One region of the Paenibacillus sp. ATY16 genome, then DNA from elsewhere that is predicted to be linked to it. Evidence: riboswitches for the same ligand, from Rfam matches in the RefSeq annotation. Region 1 holds a riboswitch; each other region holds the start of a gene.
What was found. A riboswitch is a leader RNA that binds a small molecule or an ion and turns the genes downstream of it on or off. The one in region 1 is predicted to bind ZMP and ZTP.
Positions count from the first base shown of each region.

Region 2: linked by a shared signal. The riboswitch ahead of rpiB (ribose 5-phosphate isomerase B) and the one ahead of CFI03_RS29545 (DJ-1/PfpI family protein) in region 1 are both predicted to bind ZMP and ZTP.
Region 3: linked by a shared signal. The riboswitch ahead of CFI03_RS08050 (bifunctional 5,10-methylenetetrahydrofolate dehydrogenase/5,10-methenyltetrahydrofolate cyclohydrolase) and the one ahead of CFI03_RS29545 (DJ-1/PfpI family protein) in region 1 are both predicted to bind ZMP and ZTP.

Region 1 covers NZ_NMOK02000055.1:44,129-49,436, reverse strand. Annotated here, with positions in the region: gene CFI03_RS29565 (NUDIX hydrolase) at 1-479, shown strand, start outside; gene CFI03_RS29560 (glutathione peroxidase) at 603-1,166, shown strand; gene CFI03_RS29555 (hypothetical protein) at 1,259-1,510, shown strand; gene CFI03_RS29550 (glycoside hydrolase family 25 protein) at 1,707-2,420, opposite strand; ZMP/ZTP riboswitch at 2,555-2,634, shown strand; gene CFI03_RS29545 (DJ-1/PfpI family protein) at 2,687-3,286, shown strand; gene CFI03_RS29540 (PadR family transcriptional regulator) at 3,478-3,807, shown strand; gene CFI03_RS29535 (DUF2812 domain-containing protein) at 3,813-4,370, shown strand; gene CFI03_RS29530 (aldo/keto reductase) at 4,398-5,300, shown strand.
Region 2 covers NZ_NMOK02000004.1:468,928-474,235, forward strand. Annotated here, with positions in the region: gene CFI03_RS05185 (L-threonylcarbamoyladenylate synthase) at 131-1,201, shown strand; gene CFI03_RS05190 (manganese efflux pump MntP) at 1,317-1,829, shown strand; gene CFI03_RS05195 (low molecular weight protein arginine phosphatase) at 1,871-2,449, shown strand; ZMP/ZTP riboswitch at 2,536-2,616, shown strand; gene rpiB (ribose 5-phosphate isomerase B) at 2,717-3,175, shown strand; gene CFI03_RS05205 (TIGR01440 family protein) at 3,291-3,893, shown strand; gene CFI03_RS05210 (serine hydroxymethyltransferase) at 3,917-5,164, shown strand.
Region 3 covers NZ_NMOK02000014.1:244,425-249,732, forward strand. Annotated here, with positions in the region: gene CFI03_RS31295 (choice-of-anchor J domain-containing protein) at 1-1,533, shown strand, start outside; gene CFI03_RS08045 (cyclodeaminase/cyclohydrolase family protein) at 1,603-2,241, opposite strand; gene CFI03_RS08050 (bifunctional 5,10-methylenetetrahydrofolate dehydrogenase/5,10-methenyltetrahydrofolate cyclohydrolase) at 2,242-3,096, opposite strand; ZMP/ZTP riboswitch at 3,179-3,263, opposite strand; gene CFI03_RS08055 (CapA family protein) at 3,397-4,470, shown strand; gene CFI03_RS08060 (hypothetical protein) at 4,545-4,964, shown strand; gene CFI03_RS08065 (ABC transporter ATP-binding protein) at 5,018-5,308, opposite strand, start outside.

The sequences.
Region 1 (5,308 bases):
ATCTGGATATCGTCTCGCGTTATGCCGCAAGGGGAGTGCTATTCAACGATCATGGACAAGTTGCGATGATGTATATGGCCGAGCTTGATCTCTACAAGCTGCCCGGCGGAGGAATGGAGGAAGGCGAGTCCCCCGAGGAAGCTTTTGTGCGGGAAATAAAAGAGGAGACCGGTTGCTTAGCGGATGTACTCTGCAAGCTTGGCTTTGTGGAGGAGCATAAGAATCGGAACGGGTTTCTGCAGCATTCGCATTGTTATCTGGCAAAAGCGCGGCATGGCGCGGGTGAGGCTGCTCTCACCGAAGCCGAAGAACAGCTCGGAATGTCTGTTCAATGGCTGTCTGCCGCACAAGCGCTGGATATTATGGAAAAAGCAGTGGCGGGCGGCGGCGATAATCACGCCAAGCTTTTTATGCTGATGCGCGACCGGATTATTCTGAAAGAAGCTGTGAAGTTCATGGAGAGAGAAGGCTTTTTATAAGCCTTTTTTCCAATATATACTTTATTGAAATTGCCTATGAAGATTATTGTTTTTATATATTATTCAAATAGGCTTCTTGGTTATATGATGGATTAAATATAAAAAAGGGGAGAGGGATTAATGATGAACAAGTCCATCTATGACATTCAGGTTAATGAGATAAATGGGGAGCCTATTCATCTGTCTGCTTTTTACGGCAGGGTTCTTCTAATCGTGAATACAGCAAGCCAATGCGGCTATTCCAAGCAGTTCGAAGGCCTGCAGCATTTGTACGAAAAATATTGGATGCACGGCTTCGAAATATTGGGTTTCCCGTGCAATCAGTTCAACGGCAAAGAGCCCGGCAGCAATGCGGAGGTGGAAGAGCATTGCCGGCGCAATGTTGGAGTAACCTTCTCGCTGTTCGAAAAGGTAGAGCTCCGCGGTGAATCCGTTCATCCGCTCTTTCAATATTTGACGGAGCAGGCACCTTTCCGGGGCTTTGATGCGGACAATTCCGATGAGCTGTGGATGAAGGATTTTCTCCAGCAGAATCATCCGGACCTGTATGAAGGAGACGGCGTAAAGTGGAATTTCTCCAAGTTCCTCGTTAACCGGGAAGGTAAGGTTATCGCCCGATTCGAGCCAACGACGCAGCCAGCCGATTTGGAATTGGCCATCGAGGAGGCGTTATCCTCGGAGCAATAAGTCTAATTATTGCGAAAATAGTAAAGAGGCAGGATAAACATGCGTCCCGGAAGAAATTTCTCTATTGGAAAAATTTGAGGGAGGCATTCGCATTGAGCAAGCTTTTGAAGGTAGCTATGGCGGTTACGGCTGTTTTTGCGCTGCTTATGCAACCGGTCTCGGCTTCGGACAAATCAACCAAATTCAAAGTGACGCTAGTCAGCGTGGAGCTGATTGAGAATAATCATGTCGGTAACGAGTGGTTGACTAAGGCTTACGTGAACGGCAAGGAAGCACAGAAAAACAAAAGTATCACCCTGAGCTTGAAATCGACGGACAGCATTATATGCCGAAGAGCAGGATAAAATTCCCGATAGCAATTCAGCCAATGATACGGTAAAAGCATCTTCCATCACAAAAACCGTCAATAAAGCGTTGAAGGTCGTTGTGACGGAGAACCGCGGCAGGTATTCGGGGAATACGGCCGAGTGGAAGTTTACCTATAAAATCGAAAAGTAATCCGTCAGCCGATGCTTCCCAAGAAGTTTCGGCTTCTATTTTTTAGCGCTCAAACCTTGCTTTAAATTGCTCGTAGTCTCCGTTAAAAACATTAATATCGACGTACGCATCGATGCCGGGGATATGACCCCGGTTGTTGTATTGCCAGAATAACCAGCTGCGGTCTCCTCGTAAACGCGGATGCTTGACGATATCCCTGATCCAGATTTCGTAATCCTTGAAGCTGCCTGCTATATAAGTATTAAAGGTATCGTAAGTGACATACAAGATAGGCTTCTGCTTATAATGCTCCTCCAGATCGCTGGAGAGGATGGTCAGTTCCCGCTGTATGCGGGCGACATCCTTATCAAGAGCAATCTCGATATCGATAACAGGCGGGAGGTTGGCGGACTCATTGGGTACCTCTTCGATAAAATGCGCCGCCTGCTGGGCGCCGGTGCTTTGCGTCGTGAAAAAATGATAAGCGCCGGTCCTCATCCCTTGGCTTCTTGCTTGCTCCCAATTCGATTTGAAGTCCTTATCCGTCATATCCTTTCCTTCGGTTGCCTTGATATAGACGAACCGCCATTTGCCGCTGCCGGCAACCTTGCCCCAATCAATCTCGCCCTGATAGTGGGACACGTCGATTCCCCGAACCTTGTATTTAGACGCGAACAGGTTGTTATGCCAAATGATGCCCTTATATTCCAATACACCGGCGATCACGAAGAGCAGCAGTATACACGCGGTGCTTTTCTGCCATCTTTTTAGCTTCATAGCCACCTATCCTTTGTTCCTGCCTTTAATTTTACTTTGAACATTCCCATACATAGACGTCAGCATGTCCTTATTTGTTTCCGCGAAATTTAACTTGCCCCGCGCATATGCCCGGTTTATGATAAAAGTAAATATCTGGTATGTGTGACTGGCGTAAACGTGGAGAACCACGAGGGAGCACATATGTCATGAGCCGTACGCCTGGGCAGAGTATCGTTTCTCGTGAAGAGAGGCGATGCTCTTTTTTATTGGGGAGGATGAAGCGGATGCAGAAGAGGAGAAATGTAGCTATTCTGATCTACGACAACGTGGAAGTGCTGGACTTTACGGGACCGTTTGAAGTGTTTATTACGGGCAGCAATCGCGGGCAGGATTTCCATGTGTTCACCGTGGCGGAGAATAACAGTCCCGTTACGGCCTTAGGCAATCTGAGCGTCAATTCGGCCTATACCATTCACGACTGTCCCAAGCCCGATATCGTGCTTATCCCCGGCGGCTGGGGCTCCCGTCAGGAAATGCACAACAAGGTGCTGACCGATTGGATCGGGAAATGCGCTGACGAGTCGGAGCTTCTGCTATCCGTCTGCACGGGCGCGCTGCTCCTTGCGAAGGCGGGAGTGCTGGAAGGGCTGAAGCTGACGACGAATCGTCTTGCAACCGATGAGCTGAGGCAGGTTGCACCGGCATCCGCCGAAATATCCGAGACCGCCAGATATGTGGATAACGGAAAAATAATAATGTCTGCCGGCATTTCGGCCGGCATAGACATGTCCCTCTATGTCATCAGCCGCCTTCTTGGCGAGGAGAGAGCCTTGCATACCGCAAAACTAATGGAATACGATTGGGTGCCAATAGAGCATTCCTGATGCACTTTGGCAATGATGAAAGAAACCTATCAGAGCATGTCGAGACTCACGGCATGTTCTTTTTTTTGTGAGATTTGTTTTGATAAATTTTCCACAAACTATATTGACAGTCGATATATCGAGACTTAATATATAAGCATAAGATATATCGACAGACGATATAGTTCGAGTGGTGGGAAGGATGAAAAGACATGAAAGAGATGCTGCCGCTTACCGAGGCGTTTTATTATATCCTGATCGTTCTCTATACGGAGCCATCGCATGGATACGGCATTATGCAGGATACCGAGAAGAGGAGCGGCGGGCGCGTAAAGCTTGGTGCAGGCACTTTATATACGGCGCTTAATACCTTGCTGGGCAAAGGGCTGATTGAGCAATATCCCGTTCCGGAGGGAGCGGACTCGCGCCGCAAAATGTATGCCATTACGGAGAACGGCATGCTGGTAGTCGAAGCGGAGATCGCAAGACTGGAAGAGCTTCTGAACGTAGGGCGGCAAGCTCTGATTACGAAGAAAGGGTGAGGCGTATGAGCGACAAGCTGATTAAGCGGAATCGGCTGACGATGAGCTGGGACTTTGAGAAAGAAGAGAAGTGGATTAACGAGATGTCCCGTGACGGATTGCATTTCAAGAAAGCGAGTATGGCAAGCAGCTTCTTCGCAAAGGATGAATCGGTCCGGTATACGTACAGGCTGGATTATCAGACGGGGCAAGGGCTTGGAAGCAGCAAGTTTCAGGAGTATATTGATTTGTATCGGGACGCAGGCTGGGAGTATGTCAGCTCTTACGGCTCGCTCTGGCATTATTTTCGCAGGGAGTGGCAGCCAGGGGAAGAACCGCGGCTTTATACGGACCGGGACTCGCTGATTCAACTGTACAAAAGAATGCAAAGGGTAATGGCCATTATGATGCTCGTTAATTTGATTATCATGCTTGCCAATATGGTTAATCTGCGAAACTTCCTCAGCGGCGACAGGTTTTGGACGATAGGCCTGCCGGTGACAGTCCTATATCTGCTCTTGTTCGGCGTATTGGGATATGGCTGCTGGAGGATGCAGAAGAAAGTAAACGCGCTTAAACTTTAATCTGGATAACGGAGGAGCAAATCTGCTATGAGAAAAAATCAATTGGGCGGTTCGGAATTATATGTAGGGGAGATCGGACTTGGCTGCATGTCGCTGGGTACGGATGAAGAGAAGGCCATTTCCCTTGTTCATGAAGCCTTGGAGCGTGGAGTTACTCTGCTGGATACAGCCGATCTGTATGACAGCGGCCGGAACGAAGAGCTTGTCGGCAAGGCCATCCGGGGACGCCGTGAGCGGGTGGTGCTGGCGACCAAGGTCGGCAACCGGAGAATAGCCGGACAGGAGGGCTGGGCTTGGGATCCGTCGAAAGCCTATATTTTATCCGCCGTGAAAGACAGCCTTAGACGGCTGGGAACCGACTACATCGATCTGTACCAGCTGCACGGCGGGACGATCGAGGATCCGATTGACGAGACGATCGAAGCGTTCGAGCAATTGAAGCGGGAGGGCGTAATCCGGGAATACGGCATTTCCTCGATCCGTCCGAATGTCATTCGGGAGTATGCTTCGCGGTCTTCCATCGTTAGCGTTATGAATCAGTATAGCATCGTGGACCGGCGGGCAGAGGAAACGGTGCTCCCGTTGCTGGAAGAAAAGGGGCTAAGCCTGATCGCGCGTGGGCCTGTTGCAAGCGGCGCGCTTGCGGCAAACCGCCAGCCGTCCAAAGGCGTGCTGGACTATGAACTCGATGAGCTTCTTGAGCTTCGCAGGCAATTGGAGCAACTGACATCGGAAGGACGGAGCCTGTCGCAGCTGGCGATTCGTTATTCCCTTAGTCATCCTGCTGTAGCCGTGGCGATTCCGGGTGCAAGCTCCCGCGAGCAGCTTCTGCAAAATATCTCCGCGGCGGATATTTCGCCATTAACGGAAGAAGAAGTACAGCTTATTCGCCGCTTAAGCAAAGCGGGCGTGTACAAGGTTCACCGCTAAGCCAAGCC
Region 2 (5,308 bases), on a different contig from region 1:
GGCGGTTCTTTCAAGGCGCATAGTCGCCCGGCAAAGGGCCGCCGCTCCGCAATTCAGGTTGTATATGCTATAATGGGGGCAGTTAGACGACGAACGATTACTTTCGAATAGCAGGGATTGAAGGATAGAGATGACAACAACGAAGGTTTGGCGGGTTGCGGAGGCTGCTCCTGCCGATGCGATGGCCGGACAATTGGAGGAAGCGGCGGCGCTGCTGCGGGAAGGAGAGCTGGTTGCCTTTCCGACCGAAACGGTATACGGCCTAGGTGCGGATGCCCGGAACACAAAGGCGGTTGAAGGCATATTCAAGGCAAAAGGACGACCGTCGGATAATCCCCTCATCGTGCATATCGCGGATGAAAATCAGCTGGCGGAGCTTGCGCTTCCTTATCCGGAGCTTGCGACCCGGCTGATGAAAGAGTTCTGGCCGGGTCCGCTTACGATCGTGCTGCCGGTACGCACAGGCGCGGTATCTCCGCTTGTTACGGCAGGGCTCGCGACCGTCGGCATCCGGATGCCGGATCATCCGGCCGCGCTTGCCCTCATTCGGCAATCCGGCTGTCCGGTAGCAGCTCCCAGCGCGAACCGCTCCGGCCGGCCCAGCCCGACGCTTGCAGCGCATGTGCTGGAGGATCTGGAAGGAAAAATCAGCGGCATCGTAGACGGAGGCGCGACTGGCGTCGGACTGGAATCAACCGTTATTGAGCTGCCGGATTCGAATACCATCCGTATTCTCCGTCCCGGAGGGATTACGGCCGAGCAGCTGCAGAGCGCCGCGCCGGAGGCGGTAATCGATGCTCCAGCGGCAGCGAATCCGGATGTGACGGAGGCGCCGCGCTCGCCGGGCATGAAATATACGCATTATGCGCCGAAAGGCGATCTTTGGATCGTGTTGGGCGAACCGGCGAATGCGGTCCGTTATATTCAGGAGCAACTCAATCATGCCAAAACAACGCCTGTGAAGACCGGTGTTCTCACTTTCGACGAAAGAGCTGCCGCGTATGATGCCGACCTGATCCTCAGTTACGGCAGCGAGCTGCATCCGGAGCAGGCGGCGCATAACCTGTATGCGGCACTCCGCCGGTTCGACTCGGAAGGCGTGCAGCGCATATGGGCGGAAGGCTGCTCCGAGGAAGGGATCGGACTTGCTCTGATGAATCGTCTGGCGAAAGCGGCGGGGCATCAAATCGTCCGCGTATAGAGTAGTATGTTTGTCCCCTTGTCCGCATATCTTGGTTAAGAATGGATGTGGACATGGGGGCGATAGCGTGACTGATGCAACTTTGCATGCCGGACAATTCGCGACACTGCTCATTATGGCGGTTGCGCTTGGCATGGATGCTTTTTCGTTAGGAATCGGAATCGGGCTGAAGGGGATTCGCCTGCGGGATGTGCTCCGGTTAAGCAGCATTATCGCGTTATTCCATGTGCTGATGCCTCTTGGCGGCATATATGCCGGACATTTTGTCAGCGGACTGCTTGGCCATGTTGCGACGATGGCTGCGGGCGTGCTGCTGCTTTTGCTTGGCGGGCACATGATTTACAGCTCGCTCAAAGGGGAATCGGTCCAAACGATGGACTACCGTTCCTCGATCGGAACGTTTTTGTTTGCGTTCAGCGTCAGTATCGACTCCTTCTCCGTTGGCGTAACACTCGGCATGTTCGAGGCCGATATTTTGCTGACGGTGTTATTGTTTGGGTTTTTCGGCGGGTTAATGTCCGTACTGGGACTGCTGCTTGGGCGCCGGGTCAGCGAAAATCTGGGCGGCTACGGGGAGGCGCTCGGAGGGACGATCTTGCTCATTTTCGGTCTTTTATTTATATTTTAATACATCAATGGAATCAGCCATACCAGAAAGGGGAATGCAGCATGACGCGCATCTTGTTTGTTTGTACCGGCAATACCTGCCGCTCGCCGATGGCGGAAGCCATGCTGAGGACGATGGCGGAGCAGAAGGGGATATCGCTGGAGGTTCGTTCCGCCGGAGTATCTACCATTGACGGACTGCCGATCTCGTCGCATGCGGCAACAACGCTGCGGGGCAAATCGGTCGAGCACCGCGGCTCGTCGCGCGCGTTAAGCGGAGAAGCCGTTGCATGGGCGGATCTCATTCTGACGATGACAGCCGGACACAAACGCGGCTTGCTCAACTATTTCCCTGAAGCCGTGGATAAAGCTTATACGCTCAAGGAATACGTTAACCAGGATACGGCCGTTCAGGCGGACATTGAAGAGCTCGAGCGCCTGTATACGGAGATGCATATGAAGCAGGCGCTAGGCCAGCAGCTGTCGACTGCGGAACGTTCCCGTCTTCTGGAGCTGGAGCGCCGGATCCCAAGCTTCGATATCGCCGATCCGTTCGGCGGAACGCTTGGCATGTACGAAAGCTGCGCCAAGGAAATCGAAGAGAGCCTGAAGGCCCTCCTTCAAATGCTTCAAAAGGGATGATATTCCATGCCGGAAATAGGCCCGATTTATGCGTATATTTGATTGATTTTCACGGTTGAATAAGCTATCATGAAGGTAACAAAGACGGTTTCCGATGTAACTGGCGACGGAAGTGGGTAACCACGGTGGAGCATCGGAACATACGGCCGGTCGCCTGGGCAAAGAGCAGCATGCTAGTGATAGCATGTCATGCTCTTTTTTCGTCTTTTTGAGGATTTTAGGTATAATAAGTCCGTATGATTCGACAACTAGCAGGAGGGTTTTGCGTTGAAAATTGCAATTGGTGCAGATCATGCGGGTTACCGTCTGAAAGATGAAATTGTTCCGTTTCTTTTATCGCTTGGTCATGAAATTGAAGACTTGGGCTGCGACTGCAGCCAGTCGGTGGATTATCCCGATTATGCGCTGCCTGTGGCAGACAGAGTGGCCGGCGGTCAGGCTGACCGAGGCATTCTGATTTGCGGCACGGGTATCGGCATGTCAATCGCGGCGAACAAAGTTCCTGGTATCCGCTGCGCGCTGGTGCATGATATGTTTTCGGCACAAGCCACCCGCGAGCATAACGATACAAACGTGCTTGCGATGGGCGAGCGTATTATCGGCCCTGGTCTTGCGCAGGAAATTGTCCGCATCTGGTTGGAAACACCGTTCTCTGGCGGCGATCGCCACGTTGGGCGTGTCCGGAAAGTGAAGGAAATCGAGCAGCAGTATACGGTTCATCCTTAGGTCCATGCTTTCGAAGCAAGAATTATCATTAACCGCTTAATTAACTGGCCATCGGTGTAATTAATCCTTAAGCGATTCGTGTGATCATTCTTTGTATTCACAGGAGGTATGTACAATGAACAATCAAAAGGAAACCATTACTATTGCAGCCGACGTGGAGACTATTGTAAGGGAACTTGTTGTAGCAGGGGGACTGAGAGCCGGCCAGCTGCTGGTTGTCGGCACCAGCACAAGCGAGGTGCTTGGCCAAAGAATCGGAACTTCGGGAACGGTCGAGACGGCCGCCCAGATCTATGCAGGCATTGAAGCGGTCCGGAAGGACGTGGGCTTTTATCCGGTATATCAATGCTGCGAGCATTTGAACCGGGCGCTTGTCCTCCCCCGCGAGGCGGCGGACAAATACGGGCTGGATGAGGTTGCTGCCGTACCCGTTCCGAAGGCAGGCGGTTCAATGGCCGCTTACGCTTTCCGGCATCTGCCTAATGCTTGTCTGGTTGAGACGGTTCAGGCGCATGCGGGCATCGATATCGGCGATACCTTTATCGGCATGCACCTGCGCCGGGTTGCCGTTCCGGTCAGACCGTCCATCCGGTCGATTGGCGCAGCCCATGTTACGATGGCTTTTTCGCGGCCTAAGCTGATTGGCGGAGCGCGCGCGGTATACACCTTGGAAGACAGCGGCCTGGCGTCAGAGCAGACGTCAGGAACTTGCGACTAATTATATTTAGGAGGCTTTTCACAATGGAAAACTTACGTAACCAAGATCCTGAAGTATTAAAGGCAATGGGCCTTGAGCTGCAGCGCCAACGCGACAACATCGAACTGATCGCATCCGAGAACATCGTAAGCGAAGCGGTTCTGGAAGCTATGGGTTCGGTCCTGACGAATAAATATGCAGAAGGCTACCCTGGCAAACGTTTCTACGGCGGCTGCGAGCATGTGGACATTGTGGAAGACATCGCACGCGAACGCGCGAAAGAAATTTTTGGCGCCGAGCATGCGAACGTTCAGCCTCACTCCGGCGCGCAAGCGAACATGGCGGTATACCTTGCCGTCCTCAAACCAGGCGACACGGTTCTTGGCATGAACCTGGCACACGGCGGTCACTTGACGCACGGCAGCCCGGTTAACGCATCCGGTCTTCTGTACAACTTCGTTGCTTACGGCGTAGAAGAAGATACGTTTACAATCAACTATGAAGAAGTTCGCAAAGCGGCCTTCAAACACCGTCCTCGCTTGATCGTTGCCGGCGCGAGCGCATACCCGCGCACCATCGATTTCGAGAAGCTTGGCCAAATCGCTCAAGACGTAGGCGCATTGTTCATGGTGGATATGGCTCATATCGCGGGTCTTGTTGCGGCAGGTCTGCATCCGAACCCAGTGCCTCATGCGCACTTTGTTACAACAACAACTCACAAAACGCTCCGCGGTCCTCGCGGCGGCATGATTCTTTGCCGCAAGCCTTGGGCAGCGGCAATCGATAAAGCGGTATTCCCTGGTTCGCAAGGCGGTCCTCTGATGCACATTATCGCAGCAAAAGCGGTAGCATTCGGCGAAGCGCTTCAACCATCCTTCAAAGAATACGCGCAAAAAGTAGTCAACAACGCAAAAGTATTGTCCGAGACGCTGATTGCGGAAGGCATCAACATCGTTTCCGGCGGTACTGACAACCACTTGATGCTGATTGACACGCGCAGCCTGAACATCACGGGCCGCGACGCTGAGCACGTTCTTGACTCGATCGGCATTACGGCGAATAAAAATGCGATTCCATTCGATCCAACGAGCCCGTTTGTAACAAGCGGTATCCGTCTAGGTACTCCGGCTGCCACTTCCCGCGGCATGGACGAGAAAGCCATGAAAACAATCGGCGAAATTATCGCAATGACGCTGAAGAGCCCGAAAGACGAAGCGGTATTGGCGAAAGCAACCGGCATGGTCCGCGACCTGACTGCTCAATTCCCGCTTTACCCGAACATGAAATACTAATAGCTATCTTTGCAAAAGAGGCTGTTCCCAAAGGTCCAATCGACCGCTTGGGAACGGCCTCTTTTTTATTTAGATATAGTCATTTCGCTACGCAGATATAGAAGGAATGGAATTGTTCGTTGTTTAATCGTTCTCTATGATTTG
Region 3 (5,308 bases), on a different contig from region 1:
AGCGGGCGCGTTGTTATTCTGATCGACAACATTAAGGATCAAAGCTACTATGACCCTAACTATCCGAGCTATATCGCCGGTTATTTCTCCCCTACAATCAGCGATTTTGCCGACCGCAACGTGATGACGATAGACAGCCTGGATTGGCTTAACAGAACCGGGCCAACCGCAGCAAAGCCGTATCTCTATGAAGGCGTATTTGCCCATGAGTTTCAGCATTTGCTGCACCGGGATACCGATCCGGCGGAAGAAAGCTTCATCAATGAGGGGTTGTCCGATTTCGCCCAGTACCTGGTCGGATACGGCCACTCCACGGACCACGTAAACGAATTTTTGTCCAATCTCCGCAACTCGCTTACTTTATGGGGCGATCAGTCCGATCTCCAGATTCTTTCCGATTACGGCAACGCGTATCTGTTCCAGCTGTATCTCTATGATCATTACGGTGAGTCGTTTATACGAACCTTGTTCCATAACCCTAATACCGGTATTAGCGGTGTGGAAGCTGCGCTGACCGAAGCGGGAATCAATAAGTCATTCGCCGACTTATATGCCGACTACATGACGGCCGTTGTGCTCGACAGCGGTTATAAGGGGGATTCCTCCACCTACAAGTTTAATTCCATTGATCTAGCTCCCGACTTTGCTTCTTCGGTTAAGTCGGACAATGTTACGCCTGCATGGGGAACGGACTTTAAGGTGCTTAAGCCCGACTCCAAAATTGATCATCTCTATTTCCAGGGACTCGACTTCCTGCGCACCAACTGGATACCCGTAGAGGATCCCGAAAGAGGGACGGTCCTATGGAGCAATCAAGGCGACCAGGCGGACAATTTCCTCATCAGGGAACTCGATCTGACCGGTCAGGCAACACCGGAGCTCAGCTTCGATACCAGCTATAATATCGAGGAGCAATGGGATTTCGGCGTGGTGCAAATATCGGAAGACGGAGGAAAGACCTGGACCTCGCTGTCCAACGAGGATACGCGGAGCGATCTGGTCGAAGGAGGCTATCCGAAGACGGCAGCGAATCTGCCGGGCTTCACGGGCAGCTCCGAAGGCTGGAAGACGGAGACCTTTGATCTGTCCGCTTATGCCGGCAAAAAGGTGCTGCTTGGGTTCCGTTACCTGACGGACTGGGGCTACAACGAAGCAGGCTGGTATTTATCCAATCTGAGGCTGAACGGAACCGTCATTGATCCGATGACGGATACCTCCGGCTTTAAGAGCCTGGAGCAGACGATTGGCCAATACGTCAATTATCAGGTGGAGTTCATTGGCCTTATGAAAAACTACGATAAGCAGAAGGACAAGGAGCATGGCAACCAGGTTAAGGTTATCCGGGTGCCTGACCCGATCAACATGGCAGAGTCGAGCCGCGTCGAGCTTGCCGACATGCTCCACAGTTCTAAATACGACCGCATTATTATGATGACGACTTACGCCGCGCCTGAAGGCACCGTGAGCAGCGTGCCTTACGATTATGACGTTGTCTTAAAGACTAACGGGAAAAAAGACAAGTCGTCTAAATAAAAAATAGAAGAAGACGCCAGGGATTCGCCTGCGCGTCTTCTTTTCGTGCGATAGAATATTCATGTTTTTTTATCCGAGGATGCGATTACGGGTTATTTGAAGGGAGCTGCTTTTCAGTTCCCGAATCTCGTTCATTAGCGAGGCTACCTTGTCCAAGTAGAGCTGCTTTAGCTCCGCGTCCTTTAAGGAGGCCAGATTGATCTCGATCGTCAGCATTGCGGACTGCGCGGCAGCTTCGAACAAAATCGCTCCAATCCCCAGATCGGAGATGACGTTTTTGTTGGAAGACTCCGCAATGCGGCGGGTAAATACCAGACCATCCCGGCACACCTCAATGAGACGCAGAGGAACATCCATCGCTTGAATCGCAGCTTCGCGAAGCGCGTTTTTGCGTATAAGTTTCTCTTCATCGGAGCTCTTTGGCAGCTTTAGCGCATCCATGTATCCATTAAAAGAAGAGATGTCCGCCTGGAGCAGCTCTTCGCATTCTGTCGTTAAGCGACGCATCTTCTCTATGACTTCAACAATAGTAGATTGAACATCGGCGAACTTTTCACCTTGAGTCAAGTTACCGACCATCGAAGTCATCGAGGCTGCAAGCGCAGCAATCAATGCGGCTACGCTTCCTCCGCCCGGCGTAGGACTAGCGCTGCCGGCTTGCTCCAGAAAATGACGGATGGAATCATCCCACGAAATCGTTGCAGTCATCTATTTGTCCTCCCCGAGTTGAAGGTCAATAGCCTTCAGCAGATTTTCGTACAGGATAGCCGTCGTTAACGTTCCGACCCCGCCAGGTACGGGGGATACCGCCGCTGCGCTTGATTGAACGCCGATTGCAACATCGCCAATCATTTTACCCTCCGGCGTTTCATTGATTCCGGCATCTATAATGACGAGGTTGGGATGAACCATCTCCTGCGTAACGACGCTTGGACGGCCAACCGCGACGAAGGCGATTTCGGCATGGCCCAGATGGGAAGCGATATCCGGCGTGCGCGAATGACAGACCGTTACGGTGGCGTTCTCGCGCTGAAGCATATGGAACAGCGGCAGCCCGACGGTCTGGCCGCGTCCCACGAGCGTTACGTTCTTGCCTTCAAGCGTAAAACCGTAATGCTTCAGAAGACGAATGCAGGATTGGGGGGTAGCCGGATAGAGACCGGTGTCACCCGTTACCGTAGCAAGCTTGTTATCAGGCGTAACTCCGTCCACGTCTTTCAACGGGGAGATCGCCCTCTCAATGGTGCTTGCCGACAGATGCCGGGGCAGGGGCAGCTCCAGCATAATGCCATGAACGGATGGATCATTGTTCAATCGGTTAACAAGCTGAAGGAGCTCTTTTTCCGCAACTCCTGCCGGGAACGCGTGGAGAGTAAACGCTACGCCTAGCTTCTCTGCGATTTTTTGCTTGGCCCCGGCATAATAAGCGGATGCGGGATCTCCTTCGACCAGAATCGTCGCCATATGAGGCTGAACCCCAATCCGCTTCCATTCTTCGACCTTCGTTCTTATTTCTTCGTATACCTGATCTGCTGCTTCCTTCGCTTTCAAGAGCTTCGTCATTCCAATCCCTCCATGCCGTTTTGTTCATGAACGAAAAAAAGTACCTGCGGAAGGCTCGCGAAAAACGCGAGTCTGTCCTCAGATACTTTTCCCAGGCGAACGGAACGTCCAAGCTGCATGCTCCCCCGTGGTTGATTCCACTTTTTTCGCCAGTCGCATGCAACGTTATTTTTCTTACTGTATCAAAAGTTTGAACGAAAGAAAAGTCTTTCCCTCTAGTAATCTATTTCTTCCTTCCGGCATACACATTAGTAGTCTTTGGCTGGAAGATACATAGATTCCATGGAGGGTACGATGCGAATGACCGTGCTTAAATACGTAATGGCTTTGCTTCTTTTTCTGGGCTTTAATCTGGAGGCGGCGGGCAATGTGACGGCAATAGCTTCTTCTGCCGCTTCTGCAGCGGTTTCGGCAAAGCCGGCTGCCGCAGAGGACAAGCCGATCGAGATCAGCTTTGCGGGGGATATTTTGCTGGACGGGAAGGTTGCGGCGAACATGGATAAATATGGCTTGAATTACCCGTTTGAAAAGGTACGCGGGCTGTTATCCGGCTCCGACATCAGCTTCGCCAATCTGGAGACTCCGATCTCGACACGCGGGCAAAAGGCGATCAAGACGTACACCTTCCGTTCCGCTCCCAAAACGCTGCAAGCGATCGTAAACTCCGGAATTGACGGAGTATCCGTTGCGAATAACCATACGCTGGACTACGGCGTGGAGGCGCTGACCGACACGATAGAATATCTGGACGAATACAGGATTGGACATACCGGCGCCGGCAGCAATATCGACGAGGCGTTTACCGCCTACACCAAGAAGGTCAATGGGAAGAAGGTAGCGATCGTTGGCATCAGCCGGGTGCTTTCGGGTCCAAGCTGGTATGCGGGGGATAACAAGGCGGGTATCGCCTCTGGTTACGATTTTGACGCGATGATGCGTTACGTTAAGAACGCCGTTAAATATTCGGACATAACGGTTATCTATATTCACTGGAATAACGAATACCAGGATTACCCGGAGGACTATGCGAGAACGTATGCGAAAGCTTTTATCGACGCGGGGGTAGATGCCGTCATCGGCAGCCACAGCCATTGCTTGCAGGGGATTGAGACGTACAAGGGCAAACCGATCTTCTATTCCCTCGGCAACTTTGTGTTCACCCCAACGCAGCGTTCAAATAAAGCGTACGACTCCATGATTGCTACTTTAACGTTCGACGGGGATAAGGTGAGCAGTAAAATCACGCCGGTAAAAATCGATAATACAAGACCGATTCTGCGGGAGCAGGCTTATAACGAAACGACATACTCGAAGCTGAACAAGATTTCATTCAACGTGAAGGTTAACGAGGATGGAACCGTATCGGCAAAATAACGGCAAGAAGAGGGATTGCAAGCCCCCTGGCGAATTATTGTCCGACGGACAAAAATGCCAGGGGGTTATATATTTTGAGAATCGGTAAGTCTAAATCCAAATTCAGATTTTGGATCTTTTTAGCCTTGTTCATTATGACGGTTGTTGTCATTAATGTCGCGTCCAAATATGCCGATGGAACCAATGTAGCCGTCTCAACCGTAAAAACCGAGATTAACGGGAAGCTGAGCTTAAAGATCGGCTCGCTGAAAGGGACTTACAAGGTAGATGATTTCTCCGTCGCGGAAGCGGGTACGGTAAGCATCCCGTATGAGGCGTCCTCGGAGGAGGGAACGTTTATCCTCAAGGTCAGCCATGATGACGAGACCGTCTGGGAGAAAACCGTAGCTTCCAAGGAGACTGGCAGCATTTATTTTGAAGCAGTAAAAGAGCGCTACCAAATCACGGTCGAAACCGAATCGGCGAAAAAGCTTCTTATCAAGTTATCGCGATAATAGAAAAGGCCCCCGATCCATTCCGATCGGGGGCCTTGCTTTGCGTTGCGTTGTTACATGGCTTCCATCTTCTGAGCCGTGTACAGCTTGTAGTACCGGCCGCGCTGGGCCATCAGCTCGTCATGCGAGCCGGCTTCGGCGATGCCTTTGTCGGCTACGTACATAATCCGGTCGCAGTTCTTAACCGTGGACAGACGGTGCGCGATAATAAACGAAGTCCGTCCCTTAAGCAACTCGTTCAGACCCTTCTGCAGCAGGCGCTCGGTCTGGGCATCAATCGACGAAGTAGCTTCGTCGAGAATGAGGATGCGCGGATTCGCGAGCAGCGTGCGGGCGAACGAGAT